Regions from separate parts of the Phyllobacterium sp. CL33Tsu genome, predicted to be linked through region 4. Evidence: predicted binding sites of a transcription regulator. Region 4 holds the regulator's gene; each other region holds the start of a gene.
The links. The regulator PhoB, encoded in region 4, activates phosphate uptake and scavenging genes when phosphate is short. The targets are predictions, from matches to a motif close to TGTCATNNANCTGTCAT.
Positions count from the first base shown of each region.

Region 1 (4,390 bases), on a different contig from region 4:
GACGACGACGATCCCAAGGATGAGAACGAAGTGTGCAATCAGGCGGCCAATGGGGTTGTTCTGGATCATGGTCACCTCAGCCGTAATGGACTTTGCGTTCGACATAGCGGAACTGGATTGCCGTCAAGGCGATCACGATGATCATGAGGATGACCGACTGCGCCGCCGAATCGCCGAGGATGAGATTGACGAAGCCGTCATTGTACACCTTGTAGACGAGCGTCTCGGTTGCCTTGCCCGGACCGCCGCCGGTCACGGCGTGAATGATGCCGAACGTGTCGAAGAAGGCATAGACCGTGTTGACGACGAGAAGAAAGAACGTCGTTGGGGCAAGGAGCGGAAAGACGATGGTCCAGAACCGCTTGTTCTCGCCGGCACCGTCGATGGCGGCAGCCTCGATCAGCGATTTTGGAATAGATTGCAGCCCGGCGACGAAGAACAGGAAATTGTAGCTGATCTGCTTCCATGCCGCGGCGGAAACAACCAGAACCATCGCCTGGTTGCCGTTGAGCAGCGGGTCCCAGTTATAGCCGGCGGAGCGGGCGAGATAGGCGAGCGTCCCCATCGATGGGTTAAACAGGAACAGCCACAACATGCCGGCGATGGCGGGCGCAACGGCGTAGGGCCAGATGAGCAGCGTGCGGTAGATGTTCTTGCCACGGATGACCTTGTCGGCCATGACGGCGAGAAGCAACGCGATCGTCATGGCGATCAGCGTCGTCGCGACCGAAAAGACGATCGTGACCTGCAGCGAATTCAGATAGTTGGGATCGCTGATGACCCGCCTGAAATTGCCGAGGCCGACGAACTGTGTCGACAGGCCGAAGGGGTCTTCGCGCAGGACGGACTGATAGATCGCCTGCGATGCCGGCCAGTAGAAAAAGATGAGCGTGATGGCAAGCTGGGGCGCCAGCAGCAAATAGGGCAGGAGCTTGTTGGGAAACGTCACGTTGTTGGACGATGCCATGAATGCCTCACATTAAAGGAAATCCCGGCCGCAAGGGCTTGCGGCCGGGTTTCAGACGGAAGGGCTTATTGGCCGAGCGCCTGCTTGATCGCTGCATTGCCGCGCTTGACGGCATTGTCGAGCGCCTGCTGCGCCGTCTGTTTGCCGGCTAGCATGTTCTCGAACTCTTCATTCTCGATATCGCGTACCTGCGGCAGGTTGACGAGGCGCACGCCCTTGGAATTTTCCGTAGGAGCCTTGCCCAGCATCTGCTTGATCGGGATCTCGCGCGCCGGGTTCTTGTCGTAGAAACCGGATTTCTTGGTTGCCTCATAGGCCGCCATCGTAACCGGCAGATAACCCGAGACCTGATGCAGGCGAGCCTGGATATCGGTCTTCGACAGGAAATTGAAGAAAGCGGCTACACCCTTATATTGCTCGTCCGACTTGCCGGCGAAGACCCAAAGCGAGGCGCCCCCCGGAATCGTGTTCTGCGGCGCACCTTGCGCACCTGCTTCGTAGGGAAGCTGGCCGGTGCCGAAATTGAGGCCGGACTTCACGACGTCGCCAAGGCCGCCTGACGATTCAGTGAAGATGGCGCATTCGCCCGAGGTGAACAGCTGTTTTGCCTCGGAGGTACGACCGCCATAACGGAAGGTGCCATCCTTGGCGAGGTCGGCAATCTCCTGGAAGTGCTTGACGAAGGTCGGCGCGTTTATCTTCAACTCGACATCGGTGGCGGCGATACCGTTTTCGTTGGTGCCCCACTGCAGATTGTTCCAGGCCGCGTAATTTTCGGTCTGGATCCAGGTGAGCCAGGTCGAGGTGAAGCCGCAAGACGCTGCGCCGCTGGACTTGATCTTCTTGGCGGCGTCCCACACTTCCGTCCAGGTTTTTGGCGGATTGTTCTCATCGAGGCCAGCCTTCTTGAAGGCGTCCTTGTTGTAGTACAGGATCGGTGAGGAGCTGTTGTAGGGGAAGGACAGCATGGTGCCGTCAGGCTTGGAATAATAGGCGACGATGCCCGGCAGATACAGGCTCTTGTCGAACTTCGAGCCGCCCATGGAAAGAATGTCAGCAACCGGCTTGACCGCGCCTTCCGCGCCCATCATCACGCCAGTACCGGCGTCAAATACTTGAAGAATGTCAGGGGCCTGCTTGGCCCGGAATGCGGCGATGCCGGCATTCAATGCTTCAGGGTAGGTTCCCTTGAAAACTGGAACAACTTTGTAGTCGCCCTGGCTCGCGTTGAATTCCTTAGCCAGCGTCTCGACAACTTCATTGTTGGCGCCGGTCATTGCATGCCACCAGCTGATTTCGGTAACGGCGAAGGATGCGGTGGAGGAGGCAAGGACAAGGCCAAATGCAAGGCTCAACGAGGTAATACGATAGGTCATCTCAATCTCCCATGGACGAAGGCGTCATCTATAGTGCGCTTGATGCCAGTATCTCCATTATGTGACAGACAGACAACAGTAATGTGCCTTGTCCGGTTCCGCCTGTGGAAAAAATGCGCAGCTGTTCATTCGCTGGCGATAGTCGAGGCTGCGGGGCGGTCCCGGGATCGGGGCGCGTCTGCCGATGATTTTATTTGCCGGCTATGGTCAGACGAGGGTGACGCCGGCCTTGCGCATTTCACCGAGCATGGCGGCCAGCGAACCGCCGAGATTGATGCCGCGGCAAGCATCGAGCAGAACATCGGCGGCAAAGCCGTGCTCCACGGCGTCAAGCGCGGAATAGGCCACGCAGTAGTCCGTGGCAAGTCCGGCAAAGGTCACATTGGTGATCCCCCGGTCACGCAAATAGCCGGCGAGGCCAGTTGGGGTCTGGCGATCGTTCTCGTAAAAGGCCGAGTAGCTGTCGATATGATGGCGGAAACCCTTGCGGATGACGAGTTCGGCCTTGGTCCATTCCAGCTCGGCATGAAATTCGGCCCCGACGCTGCCCTGGATGCAGTGATCGGGCCACAGCGTCTGATTGCCGTAAAACATCGGGACCGTCTCGAAAGGTGCCTTCCCCGGATGGGTCGAAGCGAAACTCGAGTGACCGCCGGGATGCCAGTCCTGCGTCAGGATGACATGGTCGAAGCGCATGATCAGCTTGTTGATGATCGGAATGATCTCGTGGCCACCTTCAACGGCGAGGGCGCCGCCCGGGCAAAAATCATTCTGAACATCAACGACGATCAACGCGTCCTTGGCCATATTCATCTCCAATGTCTCGTGAAGAACTCAAGTATGACCAATCGGCGAGCCGCGTCAACGCGCGTAATGCAGATCGCCGTCGATCCATACCTGATTGACGTCGAGCCGATCGTCAAGATGCACGATGTTGGCGATGTAACCGGGCAGAAGGCGACCGTAATGGTGGTCGATGCGCAGGCTCTCCGCCGGATAGAGCGAGGCCATCCGCAAGGCTTCTTCCAGTGGCAGACCAAGCTCGTTGTGCACAAAACGCACCGCTGAGATCATGTCGAGGTCAGCTCCCGCAAGCGTTCCGTCGTCGAGTGTCAGACGTCCGCCGGCGCGGGTTATCCGGCGCCCGTTCAGTGTGAACGCGGTGATGTCGGTGCCGATGGTCGACATGGCGTCGGTGACGAGGAAAATGCGCGACGGCCCTTGCTTGGCTCTGATGGCAATTGCCATCGATGCCTTGTCGACGTGGAACCCGTCGGCGATAAGACCGGCGGAAAGCTCGCCCGACTGCAACGCAGCACCGACGACTCCGGGGCTGCGATGGCCAAGCTGGCTCATGGCGTTGAACAAATGTGTCGCCATGGTCGCGCCGGCTTCCGTAGCGGCGAGGGCGACTTCGTAGGACGCGCCGCTATGGCCGAGGCTGACAATGACGCCGGCGTCGGTCAAAGCCTTGATCTTGTCGGCGGGAACCGTCTCAGGCGCTACTGTGGTCAGGAGCACAGGCAATTGCTGTGCCGCCTCGATAAGCGCGACAAGGTCGGCATCCTCCATGGGCCGGATGAGCTTCGGGTCGTGCGTCCCTTTGTGGGATACCGAAAGGTGGGGCCCTTCGATATGAAGTCCGATGAAGCCCGTCACCTTGTCAAGCGCGGCAGCCTTGCCGGCATTCAGCGCCGCCGCGGTGATTTCGGGCGTGTCGGTAATCAGCGTCGGCAGCAGGGCGGTCGTCCCGAAGGCGAAATGCGCATCGCAGATCGTCCGGATGACGTCGACACTCGGACCGTCGTTGAGAAGGACGCCGCCGCCGCCATTGACCTGGATATCGATAAACCCGGGCACCAGCTTGCCGCCGTCGAGTTCGACACGGCGGATATCGTCCGGCAGGGCGGCGTCGGAAATGCTCGAGACAACGCCCTTGTCGATGACGAGCGCCGCGTCGCTATGCCAGTTCGCGCCGTCGAAGATCTCGGCGCCCGTCAATGCGTAGGCGGTGCTCATATCGTTTCCGTCACCTTGCGCAGATGCG
Region 1 covers NZ_FORJ01000005.1:47,814-52,203, reverse strand. Annotated here, with positions in the region: gene ugpE (sn-glycerol-3-phosphate ABC transporter permease UgpE) at 1-69, opposite strand, end outside; gene ugpA (sn-glycerol-3-phosphate ABC transporter permease UgpA) at 77-967, opposite strand; gene ugpB (sn-glycerol-3-phosphate ABC transporter substrate-binding protein UgpB) at 1,033-2,343, opposite strand; gene pncA (bifunctional nicotinamidase/pyrazinamidase) at 2,551-3,150, opposite strand; gene nagA (N-acetylglucosamine-6-phosphate deacetylase) at 3,205-4,362, opposite strand; gene BM074_RS17170 (SIS domain-containing protein) at 4,359-4,390, opposite strand, start outside.
Region 1: ugpB (sn-glycerol-3-phosphate ABC transporter substrate-binding protein UgpB) is a predicted target of PhoB. The motif match lies at 2,405-2,421, and genes of this name have one in related genera.

Region 2 (4,390 bases), on a different contig from region 4:
GGCCGGCCATAATTTCTCGTTTGAGGCCAGTTCTATCAGATCAGATGACGCAAGATCACGAACAGTGTGAACGAGAGAGCGATCGAAACGGGCAGTGTCAGCACCCAGGCCATCAGCAAGTTGCGCACGGTCGACATCTGCAGTCCCGATCCGTTCGCAACCATCGTTCCGGCGACGCCCGACGATAATATGTGCGTCGTGCTCACCGGCAGGCCGAGCGTGTCGGCGGTGAAAATGGTCCCCATGGCCACCAGCTCGGCGGAAGCGCCCTGGCCGTAGGTCAGGTGGGTCTTGCCGATCTTTTCGCCGACGGTCACGACGATGCGCCTCCAACCGACCATGGTTCCAAGCCCGAGCGCCAGCGCCACGGCCACCTTGACCCAGGTCGGGATGAACTTCGTCGCATTGTCGATTGCCTGGTGATAGGTCTTGATGACGGCAAGGTCCGCCGCTTCCATCGGCAGCAGCTTCTTCTTGTCGATCAATTTGAGCGCCTCACCCGCAAGATACATGTCGTTGCGGGTATTGCTGACCATGCCGGTCGGCACATTAGCGGCCGAACCGTAGGGCGAAATGCTCGCATTGGTATCGACGATGAATTGTTGTAGCGCGACAGTCGTGGCATCGCTCCAGGTTTTGGTGCGCACGGCCTCGCTGACGACGGCATGCGCATCCGTCACGACGACACCGGGCTTTTCGTATTTCTGGAGAACGGCGCCGGCCTGCGTCGCAGCGGCCTTGTAGGCATCGAGATAGTTGATGTCGGGAGTCCTGTTGAGTGCAAAGGCGGTCGGCACGACGCCGATCAGGATGAGCATGATCAAGCCCATGCCCTTCTGGCCGTCGTTTGAACCGTGGGCGAAACTGACGCCCGTGCAGGTGAAGATCAGCATTGCGCGAATCCACAGAGGCGGTGGCGTATTGCCCTTCGGCGCCTCATAAAGCGCCTTGTTCCTGATGAATAGCTTCATGGTGAGAAGCAGAAGCGCCGCCGCGCCGAAGCCGACAAGCGGAGAAATCAGCAGCGACATGCCGACTTCGGTCGCTTTCGACCAGTCGACACCGCTGGTTGCCGTGCCTGTCGGCGCGACGAACTGGTTGGCAAGGCCGACGCCGACGATCGAGCCGATGAGCGTATGCGAGCTTGAGGCGGGCAGACCGAAATACCAGGTGCCGAGGTTCCAGATGATCGCGGCCGCCAGCAGCGAGAAAACCATGGCAAGGCCGGCGCTCGAACCCACCTGCATGATCAGTTCGACCGGAAGCAATGAAATGATGCCGAAGGCAACCGCACCGCTTGCGGTCATCACACCGAGGAAATTGAAAAAGCCCGACCAGATCACGGCGAATTCCGCCGGCATCGAATTGGTGTAGATGACCGTCGCGACCGCATTGGCGGTATCGTGGAAACCGTTCACGAACTCAAAGCCCAAGGCCGTCACCAGGGCAAGACCGAGCAGGATCCACGGCACCGCGACGGCACTGGTCAAATCCTGTGTCAGCGACCAGCCGACATAGATAAGGCCGGCGATCAGGATCGCGACGACCGCATAGTTGGGCAGATTGCCGAGGCTCTTGGGTTTTTCGAGAGGGTGTTCGCTGAGGCTCGTTGCCGCCAAATTCTCCGCCGTCATAGCCAGTTCCCCTACCAATCCATCATCGAAATATGGGGAAAGCCTATGGCCCGTCGATGAACCTCTTATGACAATACGGGATTACTTGCGCCGGGCGCCGGGAGTCTCTATCGGTTTTTTGGAAAGCAACACTGGAAGCGCCATGCATAAGGTCGTCATCAGCGGTACGGGCGTTTTCACGCCTGAACAGTCCATCAGCAACGCCGAACTGGTCGAGGCGTTCAACACCTTTGCGACGCGGCAGAATGAACTTCATGCCGACGAGATCGCGGCGGGAACGCGCGAGCCAATCGCCATGTCGGCCGAAGATTTCATCGTGCGTGCATCGGGCATCCAACGTCGCCACGTCCTCAACAAGTCAGGGGTGCTCGATCCCGAAATCATGCATCCGGTCTTGCCAGAACGCCGCGACGACGAACTCTCGGTCATGGCGGAAATTGCGGTGCAAGCCGCAACGGACGCGCTCGCCAAGGCCGGACGCACCGCCTCGGAAATCGATGCGGTCATTTGCGCCGCCTCCAACCACGAGCGGCCTTACCCTGCCATCGCCATCGAGGTGCAGCAGGCGCTCGGCATCGAGGGTTTCGGCTTCGACATGAACGTCGCCTGTTCGTCGGCGACCTTCGGCATTCAGGCGGCGGCAGACATGATCCGTTCAGGCTCGGCCCGCGCTATCCTCATGGTCAATCCCGAAATCTGTTCGGCGCATCTCGAATGGCGCGACCGGGATTGCCATTTTATCTTCGGCGATGTCTGTACGGCGGTATTGCTCGAGCGTGCCGATCTTGCCACGGCGCCCGATCGTTTCGAAATCGTGTCGACCCGCTGCCTCACCCAGTTTTCCAACAATATCCGCAACAATAACGGGTTCCTGCGGCGGACCCGCGAAGGCCATATGAGCGACCGGCGCGACATGCTGTTCCGCCAGGAGGGTCGCAAGGTGTTCAAGCAGGTCGTGCCAATCGTTGCCGACCTTATCCTCACTCACCTTGCCGACGAGAACATTGCACCCGCGCACCTGTCCCGCCTCTGGCTGCACCAGGCCAATAAGGGCATGAATGATCTGATCGGCGTCAAGGTGCTGGGGCGCGAGCCGCAGCCAGGCGAACAGCCGAACATCCTGCAGGATTACGCCAACACGTCGTCGGCCGGATCGATCATCGCCTTCTCGAGATTCTCCGACGATCTCGCACCCGGCAGCCTCGGCGTCATCTGTTCCTTCGGCGCCGGTTATTCTGTCGGCAGCGTGATCGTCAGGAAGTTATAGCTGCTAGACCCGGTCCATCAGCGCGTACCAGCTGAGCGCCAGAAACAGCAGCGGCGCCCGTAATGTGCGTCCGCCGGGAAATGCCGGGACCTTCAGTTCCTCCAGAAGCTTTAGCCGGTCGCGATTGCCGGCTACGGTCTCCGCATAGAGCTTGCCCACATAGTTGGCCAGCATCACCCCATGGCCGGAATAGCCGCCGGCCGAGATCACATTCGGCATCACCTCGCGCACGAAGGGTTGGCGCGGAAGCGTGATACCGACCGAACCGCCCCAAGCCTGTGTTATCTCGACATCCGCCAGTGCCGGATAGATTTCGGCGATCTGCCGCCGGATATGGGTGCTGATGTCCTCCGGATTATCGGCCGTATAGGCCTCGCGCCCGCCAAAGAGGAGGCGACCGTCGCGGGAGCGGCGGAAATAGCGCACGACAAAGCGGGAGTCGTCGACACTTTCCCCGCCCGGGAGGACGGGGCTGTCCTTGCCGAGGGGAACCGTGGCGCCGATGAAGGAACGGATCGGCATCACATGCGCCGCGCTGACGGGCTCGAGATTGCCGCCATAGGCGTTGACCGCGATCAGGGCCTTGGCCGCCGTCACGGTCCCCGCACCGGTCGTGACAGCAACGCGTCCGTTTTCGGAGCTGATCCCCGTGACCTTGGTGTTTTCGAAGAGATGCGCGCCGGCTCTTGCCGCGGCGCGGGCGGTTCCAACGACGAGCTTCATCGGCTGGATGTGGCCCGTGCCCTTGTCGTAGTTTCCCCCGAGGAAACGGGTAGAGCCGAGCCGCTCGGCAGTCTCCGCCGCATCCATGAAGTGAATATGCGAATAGCCGAAACGTGTCGCCATAAGCTCCGCATGCTTTTGGTAATGCTTCAGATAGCGCTTCTTGTGCACCACCGACATTTGCCCCGGCACATATTCGATGTCGATACCATGGGTTTCGGCAAATTGCAGGAGGTAGGCTTTTGCCTCTTCGGCAAGATCGAACAGTGCCTTGGCGCGGGTGAAACCATACTGCGCTTCGAGGTCCTCGGCCCAGGTGCGCTGGCCGGTGCCAAGCTGGCCGCCGTTGCGTCCCGATGCGCCGTCGCCGAAGCGATAGGCTTCGAGCAGCACCACGTCGGCCCCTGCCGACGCCAGGTGGACGGCGGCTGAAAGGCCGGTGAAACCGCCGCCGATGATGACGACGTCCGCCTGGCGTGATCCGTCGAGTGCCGGATATTCGGTCCGGTCAGGAATGGTGGTTTCGTACCAGGAGATGCCGGGTGAAATGGGCGATTGATAGGGCATGTCGTAAGGCAATTTTCGTGTCAAACGTTGAGCAGCAAATATTCGCGCTCCCACGGGCTGATCACCTCCATGAAGGTCTCGAACTCGGCGCGCTTGATGGCGGCGTAGGTTATGACGAAGGCTTCGCCAAGCATGCCGATCAGGTCCTTGTCCTGCTCGAACAGGATTGTCGCTTCGATGAGACCGCGCGGCAGTTCGA
Region 2 covers NZ_FORJ01000001.1:631,449-635,838, reverse strand. Annotated here, with positions in the region: gene BM074_RS03170 (inorganic phosphate transporter) at 36-1,634, opposite strand; gene BM074_RS03165 (beta-ketoacyl-ACP synthase III) at 1,777-2,901, shown strand; gene BM074_RS03160 (NAD(P)/FAD-dependent oxidoreductase) at 2,905-4,191, opposite strand; gene BM074_RS03155 (glutamine synthetase family protein) at 4,212-4,390, opposite strand, start outside.
Region 2: BM074_RS03170 (inorganic phosphate transporter) is a predicted target of PhoB. The motif match lies at 1,691-1,707, and genes of this name have one in related genera.

Region 3 (4,390 bases), 400 kb from region 4:
ATGGCACGGATCCCGGTCATGTGCCTGCTGCGCGATGATTGCGAGTTGAAGCGACCGACAAGCGGCGATAGCGGCGAAGAGAACCCGCAAAGCGGGCGTTCGGCCGCGGAAATGTCGATGCTCTTTTGCCTCGCGGGCCCAGGTTCAGCCGGCCCCAAAGCCGACCTTTGCCAGTAGGTCAGGCGTGGCGGCGGATTACTGAAATCCAGGCAAAGCCGCGATAAAGCCTATGGATTTCGGCCTGCGCATTGGAGGCCAGGGCAATCTCGCTTGCAACATCGAACAGGTCGTTGCGAGGCGTCACGTGGTACCATTCGAGCCATTTATAAAGCCCGCGCCGCGCGAAGGCAGGCAGATCGCGCAGATCGCCGAAATCGACAACATGCAGCGCGCCACCCGGCGTGAGATGGTTGATCGCTTCGCGCATCACCGCCTGCCATTGCGGGATCATCGATACGGCATAGGAGATGAAAATCCGGTCGAACTCGCGCCGCCCGAGGATCGCTTCAGGTTCGAACTTTGCCGCGTCGGCATAGGCGAGCGTGGCGCGATCACCAATTCCTGCAGCAGCTATCTTCTTGCGTGCCGTTGCCAGCATTTCATTGGAAATATCAATGCCGTAGAGCGAAGTCTTAGGATAAGCCCGCCCGGCAAGCACGAGGTTGCGGCCTGTACCGCAGCCGATCTCCAGGATACTGCCACGCTCGGGCGGGGTGAGCCCGGCAAGCATCGGGTCGCGGCCAAGCAGATAGTATTTGCGGGTAGCGTCATAGAAGTGACGCTGATGCCGGTACACCCGGTCCATCAGCGGGCCGTGTTCAATCTTGGCAAACATCAGGCGCGGTCCTTGCGAAGGTAGAGATGAAAGCCGCCATAGATCGACGAGCGATCGCGCTCGTGCAGTGCGCGGGAGAGTTCTTCCTGATAGTCCCAGCTATTAAGCAACGTATCGTCGACGCGGCCAGGCAGGATCGTAGGCTCGGCGGCCGTGCGGAAAATGACGCGTGCGCCCGGCGCGGCAGTGCGGGTGATCTCCGCCCATAGTTCATTGAGCTGGGTGTCGTTCATCCAGTCCTGCGCATCCAGAAGAATGAAGCGATCGACCGAGGCGTCGGGTTTTGCCGCGAGGAACTCGGTGAAGGAGGCATTGACGACGTTCATCCGGCTGGCGCGGTCGCGCACGGTGGCAAAATTGCTGCGAGAAAGGTAGGGCGGCAACGGACCGGTCTCGGCATTGTCGCTGTAGCCGCGGCCAAAGGCCTGCCAGGCAAAATAGTTTTCCGAGAGCGGAAAACCGCAGGCGAGCTTTTCCAGCCTGCCGCGCAGCACCTGCGCCATATTGCCATCGCCGGCGGTGGCGAGCGCATCATATTGCTGCGGAGGAATGCCTAGTCCGAACAGCGACGACTTCCGCTTCGTCGCCCAGCGGATCATGCGCTTGTCGAAGAGCGGGGCGAGGGCTGTATCGAAATAGGCACGCTGCTCCTCCATGGTGGATGCCTTGAGCAGATCGCGCGGGTCGATGCCGTACAGCCTGGCAATTCGATGCCCCATGCCGATGAAGAGCCCGAGCAGCCCGTGCCGATAGAGGTCGCGTGAGAAGATGGTGATCCGACGCCGGCCGGAAAGCATGCGCTTTTCCCAATAGGCGCGGCTCGTCGCGTCGAGATGCGGCTGGATGAAACGCTCATAGGCAGCAAGGTTGGCCCTGTCGTCAGCCGTCCCATAGAAGCGGTAAAAGGCGTCGTAATTGGGCAGGCGGGCAACTGCTGCGAGCTTAAGCCGGTTGAAGGCGACATGAGCGGTGTTGAGGTCGACGGCTTCGACGCTGGCCGGATCGGCCGTCAGATAGGACATGGCGTTGCAGCCGCCAGAGGCAATGGTGACAATCCGGTGGCCAGGCAGAATCTGCAGTGCCTCCATGTCCACCTCCGGGTCTTCCCAGATTTGCGGATAGACCAGCCCCTTGAAGACATGGGCGAAGAGGCGTTCCGAAAGGCCGGCCTTCGAAAGGAGCCTGTTTTGCCGGACCGCCTTGTTGAGCTTCTCGTTGCGCGGAGACAGTGCGTCGGATTGTCTAGCAAGCGGCATCTAATCGAATCCCCTTTATTGGAAATTCCTGCCCGCCTAGCATCCCGATGTAACAAATGGGTGACGCACGCCCTTATAGCGACTTGCCAAGTTGATTCAATTTAAGCGGGCAAGTAATTGAGCTTGCACGGCCAGGAAGTGTGACAGCCGTGCAAAGGCAATTTAACAAGTGCCGTCATTTCCGTGTTTTATCAACGTTTCGTTGACGCCGCTGCGCCAAGCCAGTTTCAGCGCAAATCCAGGCGCCCATGACGCCTAACAGGGCACGTAGACATCAGGATCGCGCTTGTCGGTGCGTGCCGACTGGCCTAAAGAAATTATATGCAAATTCACCGATTCGTGGCTGCCCTGTCGGCCCGCATTGTATCCGGAAGTGACGTAGAATGAGCCAGCGTTTGGTTGCCACGATTACTCCGCCCGGTCGCAGGCTGATCGGCCAGATTACTCCTCCTGGCTCGAAGTCGATCACAAACAGGGCTCTGCTGCTGGCGGCAATGGCGCCTGGCAATAGCCTTATCCGCGGCGCGCTGAAGAGCGACGACACACGCTATATGTCCGCGGCTATGCGCGACATGGGCGTGATGGTCAGCGAGCCTGACGAAACCAGTTTTGCATTGACCAGCAGCGGCCGCCTTTCTTCACCTGCGGTTCCGCTATTTCTAGGGAATGCCGGCACCGCTACCCGCTTTATCACGGCAGCGGCGGCGGTCGTGGACGGAACGGTCATCGTCGATGGCGACGATTATATGCGCCTCCGACCGATCGAACCGCTCGTTGTAGCGCTGCGCGCTGCGGGCATCGACATCTTCAGCCAAGCTGGCTATCCGCCAGTGACCGTGCGCGGCACTGGCCGCCTGAAAACCAGCCGGATCGAAATCGATGGCGCGCTATCGAGCCAATATGTCTCAGCTGTGCTGATGATCGCGCCGTTTGGCGAGGGGCCGATCGACATCATACTATCTGGCCCCGCTATCGGGGCGCGCGGCTATGTCGATCTGACACTTGCGGCAATGGAGAAGTTCGGCGCAATGGTGGAGCAGACATCAGATGCAAGTTGGCGCGTCCAGCCGACCGGCTATATCGCCACCGATTTCATAGTCGAACCTGATGCGTCTGCAGCTACTTATCTGTGGGCGGCGGAAGCGATCACGAATGGTTCAATTGACCTAGGCATGCCGGTGGAGGCATTCACCCAACCCGATGCCAGAGCAATGGCCACTATCCGACAGTTTCCGCGGTTGCCGGCTGTCATCAACGGCGCGCAGATGCAAGACGCGATACCTACGATCGCGGTCTTGGCGGCGTTCAACGAAACACCGGTGCGATTCAGCGGGCTATCCAATCTGCGCGTCAAGGAATGCGACCGCGTGTCGGCGCTAGCTGCGGGGCTCAACGCAATTCGCCCAGGCCTCGGCATTGAGGAGGGAGACGATCTGCTTGTCGCCTCGGACCCGGGTTTGCAGTCAAGCTTTTCCGAGGTCGACATCGATACCCATTCTGACCACCGCATCGCGATGAGCTTCGCGCTGGCCGGCCTCAAACTGCCAGGCATCAACATCCTTGATTCCGGCTGCGTGGCGAAAACCTATCCAGGTTACTGGAACGCCCTGCGTTCGCTAGGGGTCGCGGTCAAGGAAACGTCCCCCTCATAGTATCTTGGCGAGTATCGTTCAGGAGACCGGATTCTCGGGTATCTGGGCATCTGGACCGCCGGTGTCGAGCGCGCTTGGCTTTCGCGATGCCAGCGCGGCGTCGTCGACGTGTACCTTGAGTGAAAGCTTTTTGCAAAGGTGAACTCATTTCATCGGCGAGCGTCAGTCTCTGGCGGACATGCGCGAAATTCGTCGGCCGCATCAGTCCGCCAAGGACTCGCAGCGCCTTCGACCGTTATTTTGTTCGCGCCAAATGCCTCGATGATGAGGGGCGGGCAAGTAATTGAGCTTGCACGGCGAGGAAGTGTGACGGCCGTGCAAAAGGCAATTTAACAGGTGTCGTTCGTTTCGTGTTTTATCGACGTTTCGTTGCCGCCGCTGCGCCAAGCCAGTTTCAGCGTAAATCCAGGCGCAGGTGCTCGTCGTCATAGGACTTGCCGTCGTAGCGCAATGCATCCTTCTCAAAACCAAAAACTGTAAATCCGAGACCAAGATAGATATTGCGCGCGGAGAGGTTAGTTGCCATGACCGTCGCATGAAGAACACCGACATGCTGCCTCGCATGTTCGATCACGGCCGCAGTCAATCGTCTGCCCAAGTCATGACCTCGCCAGGCGGGATCGACGAAGACTCCCCATAGCAGGCCT
Region 3 covers NZ_FORJ01000002.1:571,398-575,787, reverse strand. Annotated here, with positions in the region: gene BM074_RS12405 (hypothetical protein) at 1-177, shown strand, start outside; gene BM074_RS12400 (class I SAM-dependent methyltransferase) at 179-835, opposite strand; gene BM074_RS12395 (BtaA family protein) at 835-2,091, opposite strand; gene aroA (3-phosphoshikimate 1-carboxyvinyltransferase) at 2,475-3,743, shown strand; gene BM074_RS12385 (GNAT family N-acetyltransferase) at 4,138-4,390, opposite strand, start outside.
Region 3: BM074_RS12395 (BtaA family protein) is a predicted target of PhoB. The motif match lies at 2,141-2,157, and genes of this name have one in related genera.

Region 4 (4,390 bases):
GGAAGTGATCCTCATGGACGAGCCGTGCTCGGCGCTTGATCCGATCGCCACCGCAAAGGTGGAGGAACTGATCGATGAATTGCGCGAAAACTACACCATCGTCATCGTTACCCACTCGATGCAGCAGGCAGCGCGCGTTTCGCAGCGCACGGCCATGTTCCATCTCGGCAATCTTGTCGAGGTCGGCGATACGGAAATGATGTTCACAAGCCCCACCGAGAAGCGCACCCAGGACTATATCACCGGACGCTTCGGCTGACGCAGGAACGAGGACAAAGCACATGACCGAGTTGCAGCACACTGTGCGCTCTTACGATGACGAACTGAAGTTCCTGACGCACAAGATCGCCGAGATGGGTGGTCATGCCGAACGCATGGTCGAACAGGCGGTCGCCGCCATGGTCAATTCCGACAATGCGCTGGCGCAGCGCGTTATTTCGGACGATCTGATCCTCGACGCCGGTCAGCGCGAGATCGATGAAAAGGCCATTACCATCATCGGCAAGCGCCAGCCGATGGCGATCGACCTGCGTGAAGTCATCGGGACGATCCGCATTTCCTCCGATCTCGAGCGTATCGGCGATCTCGGCAAGAACATTGCCAAGCGCGTCGTTGCCGTGACCGATACCCGCCAGACGCTCTCGGTCTACCGCGGCTTGCAGACAATCGCCGAACTTGCCTTGACGCAGCTGAAGGACGTGCTCGACGCCTATGCGACGCGCTCGGTACAGCAGGTGAACATTGTGCGCGAACGCGACGACGAAATCGACGCGCTCTATACGTCGCTGTTCCGCGAATTGCTGACCTACATGATGGAAGATCCGCGCAACATTTCCGCCTGTACGCATCTTTTGTTCTGCGCCAAGAATATCGAGCGCATAGGCGACCACGCCACCAATATTGCCGAGACAGTCTATTACATTGTTACCGGTTCGCAACTGCCGGCGGAACGTCCCAAGGAAGACCAGACACATACTATTATTGTGGATGAAACGACCGAGTCCTAATTCAACTGAAGGCTTGATATGGCAATAGCTCCCAAAATCACCGTTGTGGAGGACGAGGAAGCCCTGAGCGTCCTCCTCCGGTACAATCTTGAAGCTGAAGGCTATGTTGTCGAGACGATCGCACGTGGCGACGAAGCGGAAATTGCGCTGCGCGAGAACGTTCCGGATCTTCTGATCCTCGACTGGATGCTGCCCGGCCTGTCGGGCATCGAACTCTGCCGCCGCCTGCGGGCGCGGCGCGAGACCGAAATCCTGCCAATCATCATGCTCACCGCCCGCGGCGAGGAAAGCGAACGCGTTCGCGGCCTTTCGACCGGTGCCGACGACTACATGGTCAAGCCGTTTTCGACGCCTGAACTCCTGGCGCGCATCAAATCCATGCTCCGCCGCGTCAATCCGAGCCTGCTTTCGCACGTGCTGAGCTTCGGCGATCTCAAGCTCGACCGCGAACAGCACCGCGTTTTCCGCAAGGAGCGCGAGCTAAAACTTGGCCCGACGGAGTTTCGGCTGCTCGAATTCCTCATGCAGTCACCCGGACGAGTCTTTTCGCGCGGCCAGTTGCTCGATAATGTCTGGGGTGCGGACATCTATGTCGATGATCGCACAGTTGACGTCCACGTTGGTCGCCTGCGCAAGGCGATCAATATCGGACGTTCGATAGATCCGATCCGCACCGTACGTGGCGCCGGCTATTCGTTCGGCTGATTCTCAATTATTGCGGTTCTAACAAGGGCGTCGCATCAGCGCTAGATGGCTGATGCGACGCCTTTTGGTATTTTGTAGTCCGCCGAGAATGTCCTTAAACCCTCAGTCCTCGGGTGTCCTGGACTTGAAATTTACACAAATATAGGGTAGGGGGCTATATTATGTCTCACACTACGAAGGAAAAATCAAAACTCCTCGCAAGGATCCGTCGCCTCAAGGGGCAGATGGAGGCCGTCGAGCGTGCGCTCGAAGCGGAAATGCCTTGCGGCGACATTTTGAACCTGGTGGCGTCGGTGCGCGGGGCGGTAAACGGCCTGATGGGTGAACTCATCGAAGATCATATTCGCATGCACGTCGTCGATCCCGGCACCGAGACGGACAGCGAACGCGCCAAGGGCGCCGTGGATCTCATCGACGTTGTAAGGATGTATCTGAAATGAGCCACGATCACGCGATCCATTTGCCTCAAGGCACGCATGCTCATGTGTTTCTGGGTGACGATCACGAGCGCAACGAACGACGCACCTGGTTTGTGATCGCGCTGACCGCGACGATGATGGTTGCGGAGATCGTGGCGGGAACGGTTTTCGGCTCGATGGCGCTTGTCGCCGATGGCTGGCATATGTCGACACATGCTGCCGCGATGCTGATCGCGGCGTTGGCCTATCTCTATGCAAGGAAGAATGCCAGCAATCCGCGTTTCACCTTCGGCACGGGAAAATTCGGCGATCTCGCAGGTTTTGCCAGCGCTGTGATCCTCGCGCTTATTGCACTGCTGATCGGCTGGGAGAGTTTCCTACGCCTTGCCAACCCGATCTCGATCAGTTTTCCGCAGGCGATCTCCGTTGCCGTGCTTGGCCTTGCCGTCAACCTTGTTTGTGCCTGGCTCTTGCGCGACGACCATAGCCATCATCACCACGGTCACCATGGCGATAACCATCATCACCACGGTCACGATCATAATTTGCGTGCCGCCTATCTGCACGTTCTTGCCGATGCGCTGACGTCCGTCCTCGCCATCATCGCCCTTCTCGCGGGCAGCATTTACGGCTGGCTTTGGCTCGATCCGGCCATGGGAATTGTCGGTGCTCTTGTTATCGCCAGATGGTCATGGGGTCTCATCCGCGATGCGGGCGGCGTGTTGCTCGACTATGTCCCTCAGGGTGAAGACCTGCCTGATGAAATACGTGGCGCCATCGAAAAGGAGGGCGACGTGATTACCGACCTGCACGTCTGGCAGCTTGGCCCGGGGCATCACGGTGCCATTGTTTCGCTTTTGAGCGACGATCCGAAAGCGCCGTCGTCCTATCGTGCCAAACTCGCACATATCCATGAGTTGTCGCATGTGACCGTTGAGGTAGAGCCGAAGGCCGCGTAAATTTCGATTCGGGTGTGTCACACGCTGAGCTTTGAAGACCCCACGTGCGACGAACGTTCGAATAGCCGGGAGCCCATGTGATGACCGTCACGATTTACCACAACCCGAAATGCGGTACCTCGCGTAATACCCTCGCCATGATCCGCAATGCAGGGATCGAGCCGGTGATCGTGGAATATCTCAAGACGCCGCCGAGCCGGGAAACCCTGAAGGAAATGATCAGCCGGGCTGGTCTTAGCGTGCGCCAGGCCTTGCGCCAAAAAGGTACGCCCTATGTCGAGCTTGGCCTCGACAATGCTTCGCTGGACGACGATGCGCTTCTCGACGCGATGATGGCCAATCCAATCCTCATCGAACGTCCTTTCGTCGTGACCGAAAGAGGCGTGCGCCTCAGCCGCCCTTCAGAAATTGTGCTTGAGATCCTGCCAGATGCGCAGAAGGGCCCGTTTTCCAAGGAGGATGGTGAGGTCGTTATCGACAGCTCGGGCACTCGCATCCGCTGAGCCTCGATGTTATGGACGAGCAACGCCATCGGCCTGCGAAATTTCGGCGCAGTGGTCGACGCGGCTGGCGCCGCAGGGCTTGGTCGTGGAATCTTGCGGCTCGCCGATCTTGGCCCGCGTGAACTCAGTATCCATCAGGGATTTATCGGCGGCTATCGAGCGGAAAAGCCGCTTTGCAGGCTTTTCGACCCATTCGACCCGTCCGGGGGATGCCGTCGAATAGTGCCATGGCATGGTGATGAAGTGAATATTTTCAGACGAAAGATGCTGGACGGCGAAGGCGAGTTCCCGCATCACGCCGGGACTGAAACCCGGGTCGGTGATGACGGATTTCGTCGCGGCATCCATAAAGCTGAAGACCCGCACAGGGTTCGCCAATTGCGCTCCGAGCAATTTTTGAGCCATGGCACCAAAGAATTCATGCTGACGATGAATGCGTCCGATATCGGTGCCGTCGCCTATGCTGTAGCGGGCGCGCACGTAGCCTAGCGCTTCTTCGCCATTGAGGGTCTGGCATCCCGCAGCGAGGTCCAGCCCGGCAAGCTTGTCGTGGATTGGTTCGGAAATACAGTATTCGACGCCGCCGATGGCCTCCACAATCCGCCTGAATCCGCTAAAATCAACCTTGATCACGTGATCGATCTTTATGCCCGTCAGGGTTTCGACGGTCTTCCAGGTGCAGCTGATGCCTCCGAACATGAACGATGAGTTGATCATGCCGAGGTGCGCCCGCTGGCCGGGCAGGCCCTCGCGGCCGGAACAGGCGGGAAGGGGAACGAGCAGGTCGCGCGGGAAGC
Region 4 covers NZ_FORJ01000002.1:169,250-173,639, reverse strand. Annotated here, with positions in the region: gene pstB (phosphate ABC transporter ATP-binding protein PstB) at 1-259, shown strand, start outside; gene phoU (phosphate signaling complex protein PhoU) at 282-1,007, shown strand; gene phoB (phosphate regulon transcriptional regulator PhoB) at 1,026-1,712, shown strand; gene BM074_RS10460 (metal/formaldehyde-sensitive transcriptional repressor) at 1,874-2,152, shown strand; gene dmeF (CDF family Co(II)/Ni(II) efflux transporter DmeF) at 2,149-3,090, shown strand; gene arsC (arsenate reductase (glutaredoxin)) at 3,171-3,593, shown strand; gene BM074_RS10445 (LCP family protein) at 3,603-4,390, opposite strand, start outside.